Linked DNA regions of Herpetosiphon gulosus. Each later gene encodes a partner of the first gene's protein in a complex. Links are inferred from orthologs where the notes say so. Each region holds a gene or a part of one and is shown on either strand. Other genes may lie near its edges. The genes, in order: prmC and prfA.

What was found.
Region 2: the proteins of prmC (region 1) and prfA are in contact, whole or in part, in a crystal structure (PDB 2B3T), measured with the Escherichia coli proteins. The link is inferred for Herpetosiphon gulosus from one-to-one orthologs.

The regions. Positions count from the first base shown.
Region 1 is NZ_BAABRU010000021.1:6,202-15,949, forward strand. Bases 2,880-5,874 are described here. They hold prmC (peptide chain release factor N(5)-glutamine methyltransferase), read right to left. Parts: upstream 4,806-5,874; coding sequence 3,954-4,805; downstream 2,880-3,953. Other genes in these bases: ABEB26_RS21945 (CAP domain-containing protein), read left to right, coding at 2,914-3,957; ABEB26_RS21955 (hypothetical protein), read left to right, coding at 4,965-5,102; aroB (3-dehydroquinate synthase), read left to right, coding at 5,179-5,874. Outside these bases: ABEB26_RS21935 (MarR family winged helix-turn-helix transcriptional regulator), read left to right, coding at 1-274; ABEB26_RS21940 (ATP-binding protein), read right to left, coding at 265-2,454; more of aroB, read left to right, coding at 5,875-6,798; cobT (nicotinate-nucleotide--dimethylbenzimidazole phosphoribosyltransferase), read right to left, coding at 6,895-7,941; ABEB26_RS21970 (PRC-barrel domain-containing protein), read right to left, coding at 7,937-8,629; ABEB26_RS21975 (alpha/beta hydrolase), read left to right, coding at 8,749-9,501; ABEB26_RS21980 (enoyl-ACP reductase FabI), read left to right, coding at 9,603-9,748. UniProt on the Escherichia coli protein: Methylates the class 1 translation termination release factors RF1/PrfA and RF2/PrfB on the glutamine residue of the universally conserved GGQ motif, i.e. on 'Gln-235' in RF1 and on 'Gln-252' in RF2.
Region 2 is NZ_BAABRU010000015.1:113,537-123,189, reverse strand. The notes cover bases 2,916-5,815. They hold prfA (peptide chain release factor 1), read right to left. Parts: upstream 4,959-5,815; coding sequence 3,873-4,958; downstream 2,916-3,872. Other genes in these bases: ABEB26_RS19615 (hypothetical protein), read right to left, coding at 5,155-5,815; add (adenosine deaminase), read right to left, coding at 2,916-3,861. Also shown: ABEB26_RS19635 (hypothetical protein), read left to right, coding at 1-1,849; ABEB26_RS19630 (hypothetical protein), read right to left, coding at 1,913-2,614; more of add, read right to left, coding at 2,821-2,915; more of ABEB26_RS19615, read right to left, coding at 5,816-6,192; ABEB26_RS19610 (SAM-dependent methyltransferase), read right to left, coding at 6,379-7,185; ABEB26_RS19605 (hypothetical protein), read right to left, coding at 7,169-7,765; ABEB26_RS19600 (ATP-binding protein), read right to left, coding at 7,777-9,653. UniProt on the Escherichia coli protein: Peptide chain release factor 1 directs the termination of translation in response to the peptide chain termination codons UAG and UAA.

The DNA.
Region 1 (9,748 bases):
ATTCAATACCTTGATGCTCTCATCAGGAGCCATGACCAACCGACTTGATCGCTTGGCCGCTCGTGGCTTAATCAAGCGCATTCCCGACCCACACGATCGGCGCAGCCTGTTGGTGCAGCTCACAGCCGAGGGTTTAGATGTCATTAATCGAGCCGTCGAAGCGCATCTGGACAACGAACAACGCTTGATTGCCAGTTTGAGCAACGAGCAGCGCGAGCAATTAGCCACGCTGTTACGCTGTTGGCTGCTCGATTTAGAGCCAAATCAAGCTTGAGAAACTAACAGCAGCAATTCGGCTTGACTCAAGGCTTCGCCTGTGGCTTCAGCGGCTTGACGTTCAGCTTGTCCCAAACTGTGATCAAGCTGTTCGCGCAAGCTGGTTATGTCGCGCCAGCTTACTGCCGAGTAGCCAACATCGCAGGCATTGCGCAAACTGGCCGCACCGCCAACCAAATAGGCGGCATGCTCAGGATTCGGCGTTGCCAGCCATTCAGCAAAGCCTTCGAAGGCAATCGCCAATGAACGTTGGACATTCAGCCGTGCCGCCATTGTGACTGCTTGATGCAGCACTTCGCCAGATTCACGCCGTTCGTCAGCATTCTGGCGCAGCAAAGCCAAGCCCAACCCATACAAGGCCATAATTAATGGTGGTGATTCTTCGTTTTGGCGATGAATCGCGATGCTTTCACGATATAAGTGCTCAGCCTCGGCGTATTCGTGCATATTCAAATGGGTACTAGCAATATTTTGAAACGAGACCGCTTGGCTCATTTGATCGCCCATTTGTTGGTAAATTGCCAAACTCGCTTGGAAATACTCACGGGCGGCTTGGTGTTCAGCTTGAAATTGGGTGACCGAGCCAAGATTATTCAAAATAATCGCCTCGCCCCAAACATTAGATTGTTGCTGACGAATCGTTAAGGCTGCTTCATAGGCTTGGCGTGCCGCTGCATAATTAGTTTGCTCGGCGTAAATCATGCCTTGGTTGTTCAACAAACGCGCCTGATAATCCAAATCACCAAGGGTTTTGGCATGGGTCAGCGCCGCATCATAAGCCTGCAAGGCCGAAGGATAATCGCTAATTGCATAGGAAAGGAGGCCATTGGCATAGCCAAAATGCAGTTGAATTTCTGGCTCAAAGCTGGCAGCCTGCGCCCCAATTCGCGCAATCCAGCTTAATCCTTCGCGAATATAGCCTTGTTGAAACAAGGGCAGCACCATACTCGAAATTAAGCGGGCAATCTCGCTGTAGCGCTGTTGTTGATACAGCCATTGCAAAGCGCTGCGAATATTGGGCATCGCTTGATTCAGGCGTTTGCTCCACACCATGCCTTGGCCTTGGCGAATACCAGTATCAATATCGATTGCCAATTGTTGAAAAGCCTTGGCATGCAACTCGTGACAAGCATGGTCAAGTTGGGCATTGCGCTTGAGTTGGCGGGCCGCATATTGGCGAATCGTATCGAGCATGCTATAGGTTGGTTCTTCCGAGGCGGCGTTGCTCAACAGCAGGCCTTTGGCAACCATGGCTTGGAGCGTTTTGGCAATATCAATCGTGTTAGGTGCTTCGTTGGCCAATAATTGCACCTGATTGAGCGTCCACTCGCCTTGAAAGACCCCCAAGCGTGGCAACAACCAGCGAATCGCCGGAATACTATAAGAAATACACCAATCCAAAACCGGGTGCAGCACTTGTTCGGGGGCTGGTGCGGCTCCTACATTTTGCTCAGCAGGTAGATAATTGCGCAATAACAGCAGCAAATCGGCGGGGCGTAATTTATCGCTATGGGCCGCTACCAACTCAATCGCCAAGGGCAAGCCGCGCAAACGCCGACAAATCTCGACAATATGCAACGCATTATTGTGATCAAGCATAAATTCAGGTCGCACCCGCCGAATCCGATCCAAAAATAGCGCCACCGCTGGACTCATGCTGATGGTTTCGATTTGGACGGAGCCACCACCCAGCGGAATCGCCAATGGCGGAATCGGAATTACTTCTTCTTGGGGATCATTGGCGGCTTGTTGGCTGGTTACCAACACCCGCACCTGCTCGGTTTGGCTCAACAAGCCAATCACATGCGGCGCAGCCTCGATCACTTGTTCCATATTATCGAGTACGATTAAGTATTGACGTTCGCGTAAAAATTGCACTAAAGCTTCTTCATACACCAAACTGCCACGTTCAGCCAAGCCAAAGGTGCGAGCAATCGTCGGAATCACCAAATCGGGGTCGTCGAGGGTTGCTAACGAAATAAAGGCCACGCCATCACGAAACTCAGCGTGCAAGCGATCAGCAATTTGAATGCTCAGGCGGGTTTTGCCAGTACCACTTGGGCCGAGCAAGGTCGTAAAACGGGTTGGCGATTGGCGCAAACGTGTTACCAGCGCTGCAACATCGGCATCGCGGCCAATCAATGGGGTCGTGAAAGTTGGAAAGCCAATGCGTTGCATAACCTGATCTCCCGTAGTTGGTTGTTTGTCGAGTATGCCGCAAAACCGCTGTAAAAACAAAGGTCTAGTCTAGGCTAAATCTGCCAATCGTACTAGGACTAGCGAATTCCCCTCACCCCCGACCCCTCGCCCACTGTGGCGGGCGAGGGGAGTTCCAACTATCATGGCGGATGTTTCCCCCTCGCCTCGCTCGGCGGGCGATGGGGTAAGGGGTGAGGGAATGCCAATCGACGGCGCACCTACCCAACCATTGTTGAAAACCTACCCTTGTAAGGTTCGGGGGTGAGAGCATAGCAGCGTTTGTAATGCTCTGAACCAGCAAAGAAATCTGCCAATCGTACTAGGACTAGCGGTAGCAGTGTGTGCTACCGCCTTTTAGCCAGAAAGTACCGCGTTGATTCAGGCCATGCCTCGGTACAATAAAGTTACTGACGGCGACCTTCGCACCAAGGAGCACCTATGCGCCTGCGTTTTATGTTGATTTTGATGCTAATGAGCGGCAGTTTGAGTTTTAGCCTCAAACCTGCCGCTGCCCAAGCCAGCCTATGTTTTGCCGATGTGCCAGGCATTAGCAATTGTATTAGTGGGCGTTTTTTGAGCTATTGGCAACAAAATGGTGGTTTGGCAGTATTTGGCTACCCACTCTCGCCTGCTCAAAACGAAACAACCGCTAACGGCACATTTACGACTCAATATTTTGAACGCCAACGCTTTGAGCTACACCCCGAATTGGCCGCGCCCTATGATGTCTTGCTTGGCCGTTTGGGAGCCGAAATCTACGAACGCAACCACGGCAACTGGCGCAATGCTCCCAAAACCAACCCAAGTACCCAAGGCTGTTTAGTATTTAACGAAACTGGGCGCTCAGTTTGCGAACCATTTTTGAGCTATTGGTTGAATCATGGCTTGCTTGATGGCTCTTTGAATGCCTACGAACAGTCGTTGAGTTTGCTAGGCTTGCCGCTGACCGAACCACGCCTCGAGCAAAACCCCGACGGCGATTGGGTGATAACGCAGTGGTTTGAACGCGCTCGGCTCGAAGATCATGGCCCAAAAGGCGTGTTACTTGGCCGTTTGGGAGCCGAACTTAAAGCCCAGCCAGCCCCAAGTTATCCGAGCGAAATCACGGCCTTAGTCGATGCAATCAATCGTCAACGCAGCCAAGCTGGATTAAGCAGCTTGACAATCAACCCAACCCTCAACCAAGCCGCCCAAATTCATAGCGACGATATGGCTCGTAATAACTTTTTCGAGCACACTGGCAGCGATGGCTCGAACGCCGGCCAACGCATGCAACGCGTAGGTTACACATGGCGAGCTTGGGCCGAAAATTTAGCGGCTGGCTATACCGATGCTCAAGCAATTATCGATGCTTGGATGCAAAGTCCAGGTCATCGCGCCAACATTCTGTATGCCGATGTTAGCGAAATTGGAGTTGGCATTGCCCGTAATCCCAATTCAGAATACCAAATTTATTGGACAGTCAACTTCGGTGCACGCTAAGCCTGCTCAATCTGCACCACCCGATCACGGGCTGCTAAATCGCGCACAAGCTGAATCTTGGCCTGCGGAAAACTAGCTTGGGCAAGGGCAACAACGTCTGGCCCTTGCCAAGCCCCAAGCTCAAATAATGCAGCGCTAGGCTGGCCTTGGCGCAGAATTGCTGCCGTTGCTGGCAATAATTGGCGATAGCAATCAAGGCCATCGGGGCCGCCATCAAGTGCAAGGGTTGGCTCATGCAAACGTACTCCAGGCTCAATTTCCTCAAGCAAGGTGTAGGGTGGGTTGCTCAAGAGCAAATCAATTGGCTCTGGCAATTGACTAACACCATCGCCATGAATCAGCTCAATCTGTTGCTGCAAGCCATGGCGCTCCACATTACTTTGAGCTACGGCCAAGGCATCGGGCGAAAGATCAACCGCATACATTTTAATAATGGGCGAATGTTTGGCCACCGCCACCGCAATACAACCGCTGCCCGTGCCAATATCGGCCACTACCAACGGACGTTGCTGCTGTTTGATCCAGGTTAATGCCTGCTCCACCAGAATCTCAGTATCAGGCCGTGGCACCAAAACCCGCCGATCTACATTAAACATTAAGCCATAAAACTCACGCGAGCCAATCAGGTAGGCGATTGGTTCTAAGGTGCTGCGCCGTTTAATTAAGCCTTGAAATTGATCAACCTGCTCAGTCGAGAGTTGATCGTTGAAGCTCGCCAAAATCTGGGTCGGCGTGAGGCCAAGCACATGAGCCAACAACACGCGAGCATCGAGTTGCGGGGTCAGCGAAGCGCTGATCAAAGAGTTGGATGCCTCAATTAATGCCTCGCGCACAGTCGTTATAGCCATCTCAGGAATTCCTCAGCATATTGCGATACCTACGTAATGCACTCGTAATCTGCACATCTAGAGACTCCTAGGCGAATCAGGCATCATTGTGCTAGCAGCAAACAAACCCGCATAGCAACCGCAGGCGCGGCTGTTTCACACTCCCAAGGAGGTTGCATTATGGATCGTGGTGTGATTTTTTTTATTTTGTTGGTGGTTATTATACTCTTGATTCTTTTGCTCATTGTGGCAACTGGTGGTGATGATCAAGCTAATGCCATGACCACTGCCCAACTCTTGATGCAACAATTTGCCTGAGCATCGCCAAAGGTGCTACCATTCGCCACAGATGGGATGCCAAGTTTGGCATTATTGGTAATGGAAGGACACAAACATGCAACCATCTGGGCAATCGATTGCATTAATTGGCCCAAGCGGCGCAGGCAAAAGTACGGTTGGCGTAGGTTTAGCCCAAGCGCTCGGCTGGCGTTTTATCGATTTAGATCAACTAATTATCGAACGCGCCGAAAAAAGTATTAGCGATATTTTTAGCCAAGAGGGCGAAGCGGGCTTTCGCGAGCGCGAAACCGCCGCTTTAGTCCAAGCATTACAAACTGATCAAGCCGTCATCGCCTGTGGTGGCGGCATCGTTTTGCGCGAAGTTAATCGGCAATTGCTGCGCGAGCAGGCTTGGTGTGTCTATCTCACCAGCGCCATCAGCACCTTGGTTAAACGCCTAACTGCTGATCAAGCTAATCCTCGGCCATTACTGGCGAGCGATATTAATGAACAACTTGTCATCCAACTCGCTGAGCGTTTGCCACTCTACAGCACCCTCGCCAACTGGACGATCCAAACCGATGGCTTGGCTCCACAAATTGTGGTCGAACAACTGATAAGGGCTTGGGGTTTAGTGGGCAAGCCGCAAGTAAGCGAAGTGTTTAGCTCTTTCAACAGTCGTTATTATGTTAAAAGCGGGGCACTGGCGGCACTCCCCAATGAATTAGCCAATCTTGGGCTAACTGGCACATGCTGGTTGATCAGCGATAGCCATGTTGGACCGATGTATGCACCAAGCTTGATTCAAGCCTTAGAAAACTCCGGTTTCCCATGTCAACGCTACGATATTCCGGCGCAAGAGGCCAGCAAATCATGGCAGCAAGCAGGCGAATTGTATACGTGGCTGCTCGAAAATGGGGTGCAGCGTGGCGATACGGTGTTGGCGCTGGGCGGCGGCGTGGTTGGTGATTTAGCGGGCTTTATTGCGGCCTCAATTCTACGTGGCATCGCCGTGGTGCAATTGCCAACCACAATTTTGGCAATGATCGATAGCAGCATTGGCGGCAAAACCGGCATTAATCACCCGCGGGGCAAAAATTTGATCGGGGCGTTTCATCCGCCGCGTTTGGTGTTAATTGATGATGCAGTGCTAAGCAGTTTGCCGCGCCGCGAGCGGGCAGCAGGCTGGGCCGAAGCCGTCAAACATGGAGTGATTGCTGATGCCCAATTGTTCGCTGATTTAGAACGAGCAGGGGCAAGCCTCAATGATGTGCCCGCCAAGATCACCAGCGATCTGTTGGTGCGCTCAGCAGCGGTCAAAATTGGCGTGGTCAATCGCGACGAACGCGAAACTGGCGAACGCATGCTGTTGAATTATGGCCATACCTTGGGACAAGCGGTTGAGGCTGCGACCCAGTACAAACGCTATGTCCATGGCGAAGCGGTGGCGATTGGCATGACCTTTGCCGCCAATCTGGCGGTACAACTTGGCATGTGGACAAGCGCTGAGGCCGAACGCCAACGAGCCTTGTTGCAAGCACTTGAATTGCCAACCGCCCTGCCCCGCGATTTGGATATCGAGGCCACGCTTGCGGCGCTCAATTTGGATAAAAAACGCGCCAAAGGCAGCGTGCGCTGGGTACTGCCAACCCGCATCGGCCATGCGCAAGTTGAATCACACGTTGACCCCGAATTGGTGCGCAAATTGGTTCATGAATTGGTCGAACAAGCCTAGAATTTCTCATTCTACTGTTTAACCGCCCGACCTCGATTTGAGCTGCTGGCTTGCGCCAAGCCCCAAATCGAGGTCGTGATCTCAGAAATCTAATGCTTAGAGTGCAGTATCAACTTGGGCGCTAGCAAAGGTGGCCATTTCGCGCAAAATATGACAAGCTGCTTGCACCAATGGTATTGCCAAAGCTGCGCCGCTACCCTCGCCGAGCCGTAAATCAAGCTGAAGCAATGGGCGCAAACCCAGTTGTTGCAAAGCAATTCGATGGCCTGGCTCAGCTCCAGAATGCGCCGCAATACAATAATCAAGCGCCGTTGGAGCAAGTGATTGAGCTACCAAAGCCGCTGCTGTGGTGATAAACCCATCAACTAAAATTGGCACGCGCCGCTGAGCAGCACCCATAATAACCCCTGCCAAGATGCCAATTTCAAAGCCACCAACCTCGCTCAAGGGCTTAATTCCATTCACATTACTACCAACCCGGGCAACGGCTTGGGCCACAACCTCGATTTTGCGTTGGTAGTGCTCGGCTTGGACTCCCGTGCCATGGCCAGTCACCACAGCCGCAGGTTGCTGGCAATAGATTGCGGTTAAACAGGCGGCTGCGGTTGTATTGCCAATCCCCATCTCGCCGAGGGCAATCAAATCGTGGCCGGCATCAGCCAACTCATGGGCGATGTTCATGCCGCGTTCAAGGGCAGATTGGGCTTGGGCTAGGCTCATGGCTGGTTCAATTGCCAAGTTATGCGTGCCAGCCCCGAGCCATTCGCTACGAAAATTAGCGGCTTCGCTGGTGATCGCGGTTTGAACACCTGCATCAATAATTAGTAGCTCAGCCCCAACATGGCGAGCCAAAACGCTCACCGCCGCGCCGCCCGCCAAAAAATTCGCCACCATTTGAGCTGTGACGCTCGATGGATAAGCACTCACACCATATTCAGCAACGCCATGATCGGCTGCCGCAACCACGATAATCGGTTTTTGCACGCTTGGCGGGCATTGCTGGGTGATGCCTGCTAATTGAATCGACAGCGTTTCGAGCAGACCCAATGCACCCTGCGGCTTAGTCAGTTGCTCTTGGCGTTGCTGCGCTTGCTGCATTGCAGCGGAATCAAGCTCAGCAATCGTGGCTGATAGATCGTCAATGTTCACTCGTTGCTCCAGGTATAGGTTGATCGCCGCGCAGAATAGCATCAATTTCATTCGAGGACAAACGTTGGACATCAGTTGGACTAGACTTAGATTCGGCTGGATTGGAGGTAGTTGGTGGGGCTTCAACGCTCAAACGCGTACCAGTTAATGGCATAACCATGGTCAATTTGGGGTCGGGAATTGTCTGCTCAAGCCCTTCGAGCGTATCGCGCAAGGCTTCATCATACACTACGACTGCATCACTACCAATGCCCGCAATCCCGCTGCTGAGCACATATTGACGTTCGCCCTTCAGCACGCCACGGGTGATCACATAGCCAACGATCAGGCCAGTTTCATCAAGCAATAATTCGCCTATCGTTCCCAGTTTGTTGCCAGAGCGACCGATCGCCGGCGTGCCAGTCAGGTGAATTTTCTTTTCGAGCAGGGCATGAACATGCGGGATAGCGTTGGCACGCAGCACTTCGCAGCCAGCTTTGACCAAAATCACATCGCCAACCCACACCAACACCTGCGACCATTCAACGATTGTGGCTTCGCGAAACAGACCACCCGTGCTGGTCAATAACCCGACAATTCGCCCTGCATCGTGATCAACCAAAAGATCGGCGACTGAGCCGATAATATTACCAGTATCGACTCGAATGATCGATTTTTTGACCAACTCTCCTGCCTTATACATTGCCATAACTCCATAACTAAATTTGATTGGAATGACGCGCCGCGCAGTTGACGAGCCGCTAAAGCCTGCGGTATGCTTGGGCCTAGTTCCAGCATCTCGAATGGAGGCGAGCAGCCACCATGCATCAGTTAGAGGTCGTTTCTTGCACCAGTACGATGCTCGATATGGTTGTTCCGATCGCAGTGCTTGTACCGCCCGACCATTCAGCCGACGGGCCTGCCTGCCCGGTTGTAACTTTGCTTCACGGGTTGTCAGATAGTTATATGTGCTGGTTGGATTATACAAATATTCGGCAATATATTGCTGCGACGCGCTTAATTGTGGTAATGCCGCATTGTGGGCGCTCATTTTATGCCAACGGCCTTGGTGGCCAGCAGATTGAGGAATTTCTCGCCGCTGAGTTGCCTCAATTGATTGATGCTCAGTATACGACAATCAGGCAACGTGAGGGCCGCGCAATTGGCGGTGTTTCGATGGGTGGCTATGGAGCGCTACGCTTGGGCTTGCGCTATCCGCAGCATTGGAGCGCCGTTTTTAGCCATAGTGGGGCAGTTGATGCCCCGCGCTGGATCGACGATCCCTCGAATATGGTGATTTTCGGGCCAGTCGATAGCCCCATTCGCCAAGAATACAGCCTTTTTCGCATGCTTGAACAATTAGTTGTGCCAATTCCGGCAATGCATTTTGATTGCGGAATTGATGATTTTTTAGTTGAGGAGAATCGTTTATTTCATCATGCGCTACGCCAACAGCATATTCCGCACATCTACCGCGAACGACCAGGCGGCCATACTTGGCGTTATTGTGATGAAAATTTAGCGGCTAGTCTGAGTTGGGTTTGCCAACAACTCGAGCTGCCAAATCGATCTTAAATCTACTTATGTCATTCAGGGGAGAGTGACAAGTTTTGTCATACAGAGGTTGGTTACAGTGGTGGCGTGCCACTGAACAACATGCTAGTTCAGGAGACACAATGGATTTGCTCAAAGGGAAAAAAGCCTTAATCGTTGGAATTGCCAATGATCATTCAATTGCTTGGGGCATTGCCCAAGCCTTGAAACAGGCTGGAGCCGAATTGGCCTTTTCGTATGCTGGCGAGAGCTTAGAACGCCGCGTGCG
Region 2 (9,653 bases), on another replicon or contig:
AAATGCCAATTTGTTCGGGCTGCAAGACCTCAATTGGGCTTTTTGTGTTTATGATCTTCAACAACAACTAGCTTCGAGCACTAGCGCCGACGATTTGCCGAATGCGCCGCTGGCTTATGCCCAAGTCCAAGCAACCCATACCACCACCCAAAGCACGACTGCAACGAAAGTTTGTTTATTTAATGTGTTGGTAGCGATCGAATGGGTGCCGAGTGCCAGCGAGCTGAATCAATTGCAATGGGCTTTTCGGCGGGCCTCAGATTTCTTGTTCGATGTGAGCAATGGCACGATGGCCTTTGGTCAGGTGGTATTTGGTGGCGTGCAGCATATGCGAGCTGCCGATATTCAAATTCTGGCCTCAAACCGCTATCACCCCCGTAGTTGGCGCGAAGGCCTCTATACTGATGCCAAGCATATGCCAATTCGCTTGGGTCGTGGTATGTGGGAGCGTCAAGGCAGCTTTAGTATTCCTTGGCACGAGCCAGAAGGCTATCGCGTGATTGTCCACGAATGGATGCACTACGCGATTGGTTTGCGCGATCAATATATTAATTCAAATAATGCTGAGCACCCAGATTTGGCGTTGCCTTCGTTCAACCCAACGGCTGAGTCGATTATGGCTCACTTGGTTGGTTCGAGCGAAGTTATGCGGATCGAGGGTGGCGATGATGTTTGGCAGCCATTCCGTGCCCAAACTGGGGCTGGTTTGCCCTACAGCGCCATGGCAACTGCGCCATTTGATCAGCCACGGGTTGGACCCGAACGCCTGCCCTTGCCCTTGCCCTCGTTTCAACATAATTTTGGCAGCAATCCAACTGCTGAGGTGATCAGTTTACCAATTGCTGAAACGCCTTTGGCTGACCTCAAACATGGCTGGGTGTATCTGTTACGCGGCAGCCTGAACGATCCTAGCACAATTATTCCTCAAGGCAGCCTTGATTCACGGGTAAATTCGCAGGGCTTCAAGTTGCTCGGTGCAAATTCCGATGATTATGTAGTGGTGATTGGCGATCAAGCTAATGGCTCAACGGCGGTCTATGTCGCGCAACTTGAAGGTAATCCACCTGAATGCAATTGGCTTGAATGCACGCCCAGCCAATTTCCACTGGTGGCGGTGATGCCTTATGGCTCAGTAACTCAAGGCTCATATAGCGTCAAAGTTGTGACTGAATCGGGCCTAACGCCAACGGCGATTTATGTGGCAGCGGCTGGTGAACAAAATGCCTATGCGGTTGATCTCAATGGGGTGGTCAGCAATTTGCCGTCGCTAGATGGCACGGCCTTGCTAGTTTTTGAAGGTCAAACTGGGATTCAACTGGCAGTAGCAGCCTATTCCGAGGGCGGCAATCCACCTAGCCACAATCCAACTGCGCCAATTCCATTGACCGCTGGCTCCTCCGAAGGCAACTTGATGGTCTTTTTCAATCAAGCCGCCGAAAGCCGCGCCAGCGAACTCAACCATCTACGGGTGATTACGACTACAATGTATGGTTCGTGCAGTAGTTTGCCCAATGCTACTGGCGGCGCTCTAAGTCGTGGCTATATTTTTGCCCTGGCTAGTAACGCTGCCTTGCCCAGCGATGTGAATGCCAGCGTGCCACTTAAGCCAACCTTGGTATTGAACTATGATAATGCGGCCTTGCTTAGCCTTGGCACAACCGCTGGAATCGCTGGAGTTTTGAAGGTTTACAGTGCTAATGGAGCCACGCCGCAAGCCGAAGCTTCCAAGCATTTTGTTGATCGCGGGTATGTGGCCTTGGCTTTGAATGCCACGAGTGCCAGCGGCTTATTCGCCAGCAGCCCAACCCCCGAATTCTTCCGGCTGTATGGCCAGCAATTTACAATCTAAGCAACATAAAGCGCCCATGATCAACATCATGGGCGCTTGGTTTATGCAGATTGTTGGCGGGATTTAGAGTGTGCGCACGCTCCGAACTGGCTCATTGGCCCCAAGCAAACTCATCGACTGCTGATTATTTGGATTATTGGGCTTGCTAGCACTAGCAACCGTGCGCCGCAACCGCCATTGCAATGCGGCAATTTCCTCGGAGATCGCTCGTAAACTCTCGACCTCATCGCGTAAATCCTCGACGACTGCTGAAGAACCAAACTCGACCCGCTGTGGTTCGCGCAATGGGCGGCGTGGGCGCTGTTGCGAAACATCGCCAAGTTGATCTTGCATCGTGCCCAATAAACTCATTAAATAGGCCCACGATTCGTTTTCTTGTTGACTGACTTGTTTTGAATGCTGGCGGCGTTCGTTCATCCAGCCATCAAGTTGGCAATGTAAATTGTTCAGCCGATTATCAAGGTGCTCGATCAACGGGCGACTAAAATCGGCGGGTTGGGCCGCTAATTTGGCAACCGTAGCTGGAAACGAAGTATGCAGCGTTTCCAATTGGTCTTGTAAATGGCCTAGCGATGAGCCAAGTTGGGCTTGACGACGCGCCACAACCTCTTGTTCGCCCAAAACATCGCTTAACAACGCCTTGAGTTGCTGGGTTTCTTGCTTGGCGCGATGTTCTTGCTGGCCCAGTAAATGCGGCACAAACCATAAGAGTAGCACCGCCAAGAGCAATAATGCGCCACTCATCAATAAAAAGACAATCTGCATAACCAACCTCCATAGCAATAGCATCTGGCTTCATTATAAAAAAAAGCCCACTCGCTGAGAGGATGCAGGGGTTACAGCTTGATGACAGGTAATCAAGGGATGAGGGATGAAGGATGAGGGATGAAAGGTATGCAGTACAAAATCATGAAGCACCTGAGGGCTGGATATCCCAACCTTCGTGTGTTTCATGATTAAAGTCAAAACAACTATAAACCGAGTTCGCGCCGCAGTTGGGCTTGTTGTTGATCAAATTCTTGGAGTAATTGTTGGCGTTGTTCGGCAGGCAAGAAGGCCGCTTTGGCGCTTTGGCGAGCCACTTTACAAATATCATCAACCGTGAAATCGTAGCGTTCGGCGGCCAGCAAAAACTCGCCAGTCACCGTCGTATCAAACAAGACTGGATCGTCGGAGTTGAGGGTGATTGGCAAGCCAGCATCAAGCATCTGGCGCAGGGGGTGCTGATCAAACGAGGCCACCACGCCAGTGCGAATATTGCTGGTTGGGCAAACATCAAAGGTAATATCGCCACGGCGGGCCAGAAATTGCGTTAATTCGGCATCCTCAAGCACCCGAAAGCCATGACCAATCCGATCTACGCCCAGCATTTCGACCGCGCCGCGCACGCTATTAGCCCCAGCGACCTCGCCTGCATGAGCCATTACGTGCAGCCCAACCGCCTTGGCCAAGGCAAAAACCTCAACAAACGGCTCAGGTGGATAATTGGCCTCATCGCCACCAATCGAAAAAGCTACGACCCCATATTGCATGCCAGCTTGGGCTAACTCAACCGCTCGTAGGGCTTGATCAAGGCTAAACTGCCGACCAAAATCGAAAGCTGGCCGACAAACAATGGTTGTCTCGCGCTCAGCACGAGCAAACCCAGCCGCAACACCACCAAGAATTTCATCGAAATCCATATTGCGGAGCATGTGCTGAGCAGGCGAGAGCATTACTTCGGCATAACGCACCTGTTGCTGAGCCAAATCGATTGCCAATTCATAGGCAACTCGCTCAAAATCCTCACCATGGATCAAACAACGAGCACAGGTGCGATACACATCCAAAAAACCTAGGAAGTGTTCATATTGAAACATGCGCTCGACCCCAGCCAAATCGCTAGCAGGCAGGCTAATGCCATTTTTCGTCGCCAGTTCCAAAAGCGTTTTGGGGGTAATCGAGCCTTCTAAGTGAACATGAAGCTCACATTTGGGCATGCGGCGAATAAATTCAGCAAGCGGCGAGTGCATGCAACAAACTCCTAGGCTCCCATACCCAAGGCCTTAAGCCGTTCGGCGTTGTCGAAGGTAACTAACGCATCGATCAACCGATCAAGCGCTCCATCAAGCACAACCGGTAGGTTTGAGATGTTTTGGCCAATCCGATGATCGGTAATGCGGTCTTGGGGATAGTTGTAGGTGCGCATTTTTTCAGCTCGCTCACCGCTACCAACCTGAGCCAAGCGCGATTCCCCCAGCTCTTTTTGGCGTTTTTCTTGCTCACGCGCATATAAGCGTGCTCGCAACACATTCAAAGCACTTTCGCGATTTTTGATCTGCGAACGGGTGTCTTGACAAACAACCACGATTTCTTCGGGCGTACCAGCTTTATAGACGATCCGAACGGCTGAGTCGGTGGTGTTGACTCCTTGACCACCGTGACCGCCTGAGCGATACACGTCGATGCGATAATCTTCTTGCTTGATTTCAACTGCGGTTTCTTCGACTTCGGGCAACACCGCCACCGTAATCGTGCTGGTATGAATCCGGCCACGTGCCTCGGTTGCTGGAACGCGCTGGACGCGATGCACGCCGCCCTCATATTTAAGTCGGCTCCAAGCACCTTGGCCTTGGACTTCAAAAATAACTTCTTTGAAGCCGCCGATACCGTTTTCGCTGAGCGACATGACTTCGGTTTTCCAGCCACGGGTTTCAGCATAGCGTTGGTACATGCGGTAGACATCAGCCCCAAATAAAGCTGCTTCATCACCACCTTCACCTTGGCGAATTTCGATGATCACGTTCTTTTCGTCGTTGGGGTCGCGTGGCAGCAGCAAAACCCGTACTTCAGCCCCGATTGCTTCCATGCGAGCCGAAAGCTCATCGATCTCCAATTGAGCCATTTCGCGCAACTCAGGATCATTCTCCTCGCGCAAAAGGGCTTTGGCTTCTTCGACCGATTTTTCAGCCTGCATAAACTCACGGTAACGACCAACCAACTCGCCAAGTTCGGTTTGTTCGCGGGCCAAGGTAGTTAAACGCACATGGTCGCTCAACACATCGGGCTGAGTCATTTCATCGTTGAGTTCGATATATCGCGCCTCGACACGAGCGAGACGAGCTAAAATTTCTGGTTCCATAGTTGTATGGATGTTCCTTGTCTTGGTGGTGTATCTGCGCCATTATAGCATAAGGCGTTTATAAAGAGCATAGAACAAAGAACATCAAACATAATAGAGGTGCGCGATTGATCCACGCAGGATACGAAGAGCACTAAGTTGAGGATCTAGGCGATAGTTGGCTATCGCCTGATTGAGGCAAACCTTAGCGAATACCGAAGATCTTGACGATATGAGGGGTATCAATGATCACATGGGGCGCAATCGTATGATAGCCCAAGGCATGGACCCAAGCATTGCCTGTGCGGAGAGTCAAGACTGTTTTGATCACACCTGCGCCAAAATAGTTAATTAATACAAACATAACTGAGAGTAAGCCATTGGTGGGGGTGCTGAAATTCGTCCAACCTTCGGCCAAGTGCACAACGCCATAACTTAATCCACCAAGTAACACCGTTGTAATCGCCGAACCAGTAATTTTGAGGAAGCGTGGAATCAGAATTGAATAGATCAAAATCATGGTTGGTAATACCGTTCCCAACCCATAAATGACCAGTGAAAGTGGTAAGCCCAAGGCCAATTGACTAAAACTTAGGCGATTGAGGCTTGTGCCCAAGGTGGTTAGTTCAAACAGCGATTCCGAGATCGCAATCACGGCAATCACCAAAAGATCGTTGCGGCGATTGGTTGAGACTAAATTGAGTTGGACGGCGCTATAGCGGCTACGAAACCAGAGGTATGGGATAACCGCATAGAACCCAAAATTGTAGATTGCCCAACTCCATACTTCGGCAACCGCTAAGCCACTATGCCCACCAACTAAGGTTCCGGCCAAATGAAAACTAAATGGCTGAAATCCCAACAGTGGCCCTAAAACCCAGCCCAACGCTTGGCCAAATATGGCATACGCTACTAAACCAAGCGTTTCCCGCAGGGCTTGGCTGCGTTCAGGGGCACGCGCCGCTACATCGATGACTGGACGATTACGGGTCAGCATATAGCCCAAGCCCATCAGCACAAATATTTCTAGCATCATCACACTGGGGGCTAGCATCTGAAGCGGAAAGGGAATCTCGGCAAAGGCTGGCCGATCAAACGGTAATGCGCCGTTAGTTAACATGATAATTAGACCATGGCCTACAATCCACAAAAAAAGCGTTAGTTGAACCCCGCGATGACTTAATAGTTTCATTAGCCACGATCGCTGCGCTTGGGCTGGCTTAGCTGGCGCTTGAGTTGCCATTGTATTGCTCCTTGTAACATCAATATGTTTTATGGATTGACCATAAAGCCTGACACAATGGCAGAGTCAAGGAGCAATTATGCGGGATACGGGATGAAATTTAACTGCAAAAGCCATGAAAACGATGGTTCATGGCTTTTGCAGTTCGAACTAGCCCCTGACCGCTGGCTGCTGGCCCCTTCAGAACTAGATCAAACCAAACTCACGGGCTAGTGTTTGATCAAGCTGGGCCTCGCCATAGGCTGGCACATACAAGGTGGCATAGGCCGAAACGGGCTGTTCAGCCAAATCTTTGAGCAGTACGCGGCGAATGCTTGGCTCTTCAATTGGCAAAATTGCCGCTTGATAGATCGTAACTTCATGGCGAGCAGGATAGAATGCTTGTAAATGCGCGACCAAACGGGCTAAACCAGCTCGTGAATCAAGCTGATCGTGCACGACCTTGAAATAGCCAATCACTCCAATTTGCCATAAAACCAAGGGCGTGCTGGGGTCGAAGCGCCGCGGACGCACCAAAAAATCGCTAGCCTCATAGCTTTGATAGCCATGTAACCCTGGGTCGATTGCCAAATCGGCAAACAAACAAGCCTCGGCTGAAATGCCAGGTAATATGTTGACCCGCAGGCCTTCGCGCTGACCGCGCTGCACTAAATCGCTGGTTGGGGTTACAAAGACGCTGGGATGGCCATAAAATGCCACACAAACCCGCAAACCTTGCCGCACTGCAGCCCAAATATGCTCGACCATTGCTGCATAAACCTGTTCGCGTGACTGATCGGCTTGGTAAAAATGGGCTAAGGATTCAGCCTGCGGATTGAGCTTGTGAATCCATTCATCAGCCAATGGATGCATAACCAAATAAAAGGTTTGGTCGGCCTTGCTGATCCAAGCATGAGCTTCATTGGTTAAATGGGCGATCATGGTGATGCCTGTGCCAACAATTGTGAGCGAGCCTTGTTTCACTGCCGACACCATACTAAGTTGGTTGCTCATCAAAGGAGATTTCAAATAATGGTGGTTGATCATCTCTTTGGCGATGATAGACAAAATTTGTTAATTTCGTATGAACTGGGCGAGTTCTACCAACCAAAATATAATTATTGGCCGGAATATGTAATTCAATTGGGATATTGGCACAATTGTAGGTTGGTTGTTCGATTTGGTTTTTGCTGCGAATATAAAAGACTTGGGGCATATCATCGGGGTCATTTGGGTCAACATAGCAGACATGCAAATCAAAATAAGGATTACCATTATCATCTTCGATCATATAGCTATGATTGAGTAACCAACAGGTCACATTATAATCTTTGGATTTATCGGCGGCTTCGATAAATACATTCATATACGATGAAACTGTGACCGGAATATCTTGATAGGCTTGGGTTTCCTCCTGCACAACCGTACCAAGACTGCGCAGGGTCATCACGGTGGTAACTTCTTGAATTGGGTCTGATTTGGCGAGTTTTTGACCAAGCCCTAGTTGTTGTAAAAAGCCCTGAGGATTTTGCTTGAACGAGGCTAAACGGCTTGGGTCATCGACGAGGGTTTGGACGAAATCGACCATATCCATGAATATTCCTCCTAATAAACCGCAATACTCTGGCTTTGCTCAATTTGGGTTAAGCAAAGGGCTACATAGCGTTCAATTCCTGACAGTTCAATCTCAACCGTTGGCCTGATTTGGCCTGTGAAATGTTGGTGTAACTGTAAACGATTTAGCAAGCTTTTGGTTTCGGCACTACAGGCTGGATGCTGGCTCAGGCTATGCCATAGTTTAAACCAATGGCTTGGCTCGCCATCACAAACCGCCGCCCAAAATTGCAAAACCGTCGCATAACATTCGAGTAATAACGGGATTTCTTGGCGTTGCTGGGCTACCATAATCGCCCGCGCCAACCATGGCTGCACATATTGAAAATTACGTTGGGCCAATTCGAGCTGGGCTAGGTGAATCGCTGCTCGCCCAATCATGGCCTCAACCCCTAATTCTTGAAAAATGGCAAAGGCTTTGTGCAAATAGCCCGCACTTTGGGCAAAATCTTCGCGGCGTAGCGCCAACATGCCCATTTGATCACGAATTAATGCCTCGCCGAGCGGTGTTTTGAGTTGGTAGGCCAAATCAAGGCTGGCCTCAAAATGATGTTGCGCTAGATCATAATGAGCTTGTGCCAGTGCTACCACCCCCAAAAAGCGCTGGCTATGGCATAACCCCCACAGATGTTTTTGAGCTTGATAGTGAGTGCTACAGGTCTGAAAAGCTTGTTCGGCAGCTTGCCAATTGCCTTGCGCCAACAACACCGCGCCAATTGATAACCATGTATCACTGACTTTAATTGGATCATTGACGCTTTCAGCTTGAACTAAACAGCGTTGTAACAAATCGAGGGCGCGGGTATATTCGCCTCGGCGTTGGGTAATTACCCCGAGTTGCTTATAAATAAACAGCAATTCAGCCACATTCTGCAATTGCATTCGATACAAGACATCGATACATTGCTGCAATAATGCCTCAGAAAGTGCTAATTCGCCCAAAATATAATGAAACTCAGCATAGCACGAAACAATTCGCACTACAATTAAAACGATCTCAGCCTCAACATCCTGATGCTCAATTGTGTTTAATAACGCTGCGGCTGGAGCAAAAAGCTGTTGACCTTCGATCTCACGGTTGCGAATCGCAAAGAAATCGTGTAAAGCAATACAATAATCGCCTAAAATATGAATTTGTTGAGCTTGAACTGCCCAGAGCCAACCACCTCGAATATTATCAAGCTCTTGTTCTAAGAACATTAAGCCTTGTTGGCTGGCGTTGCCATGAATTAATTGCTCTTGTTGGCGGCTAAATTGGCCGAAATAGCGGGCATGGCGTTGATACAGCGTTTGTTGATCGGCGGCCAAGGTTTGGAGCTTGGTTTGGGCAAATTGATGCAGCAATGGGTGCAAGGCATAGCGGGTTTGTTGTTGTAAAATTTCAAGCGTAAGCAACGATTTGGCCCGTAAATTGGCCAACACGTTCAAATCAACCTCGGCAATGATTGTGGCGGTTTCAGCATTAAAGCTACTCGGAAATACCGCCAAGCGAGCTAAACAAGCCTGTTCATGTGGATCGAGCAATTGCCACGAATAATCAAAGGCAGCCTGAATGCTGCGATGGCGGGTTGGAATATCGACCACATCACTATGAAACAGCTGCATATCGTGGCTAAGTGCTGCGACAATTTCATTGCCGCTGCGAATGGTCATCCATGGCGCAATCAATTCAATTGCCAACGGTAAACCATGGACCATCTGACAAATTTGGCCAATCGCTTGACGATCAGCATGGCCATAATCAGCCAAATCGCCCGATTTGCCTTGACGCTGCAAACAATGCACAAATAAATCGACTGCTGCAAAATGTTGAAGTTGCTCAGCCAACAACGGCGAATAGCCTGAATCATCATTAATTTGGGGATAGG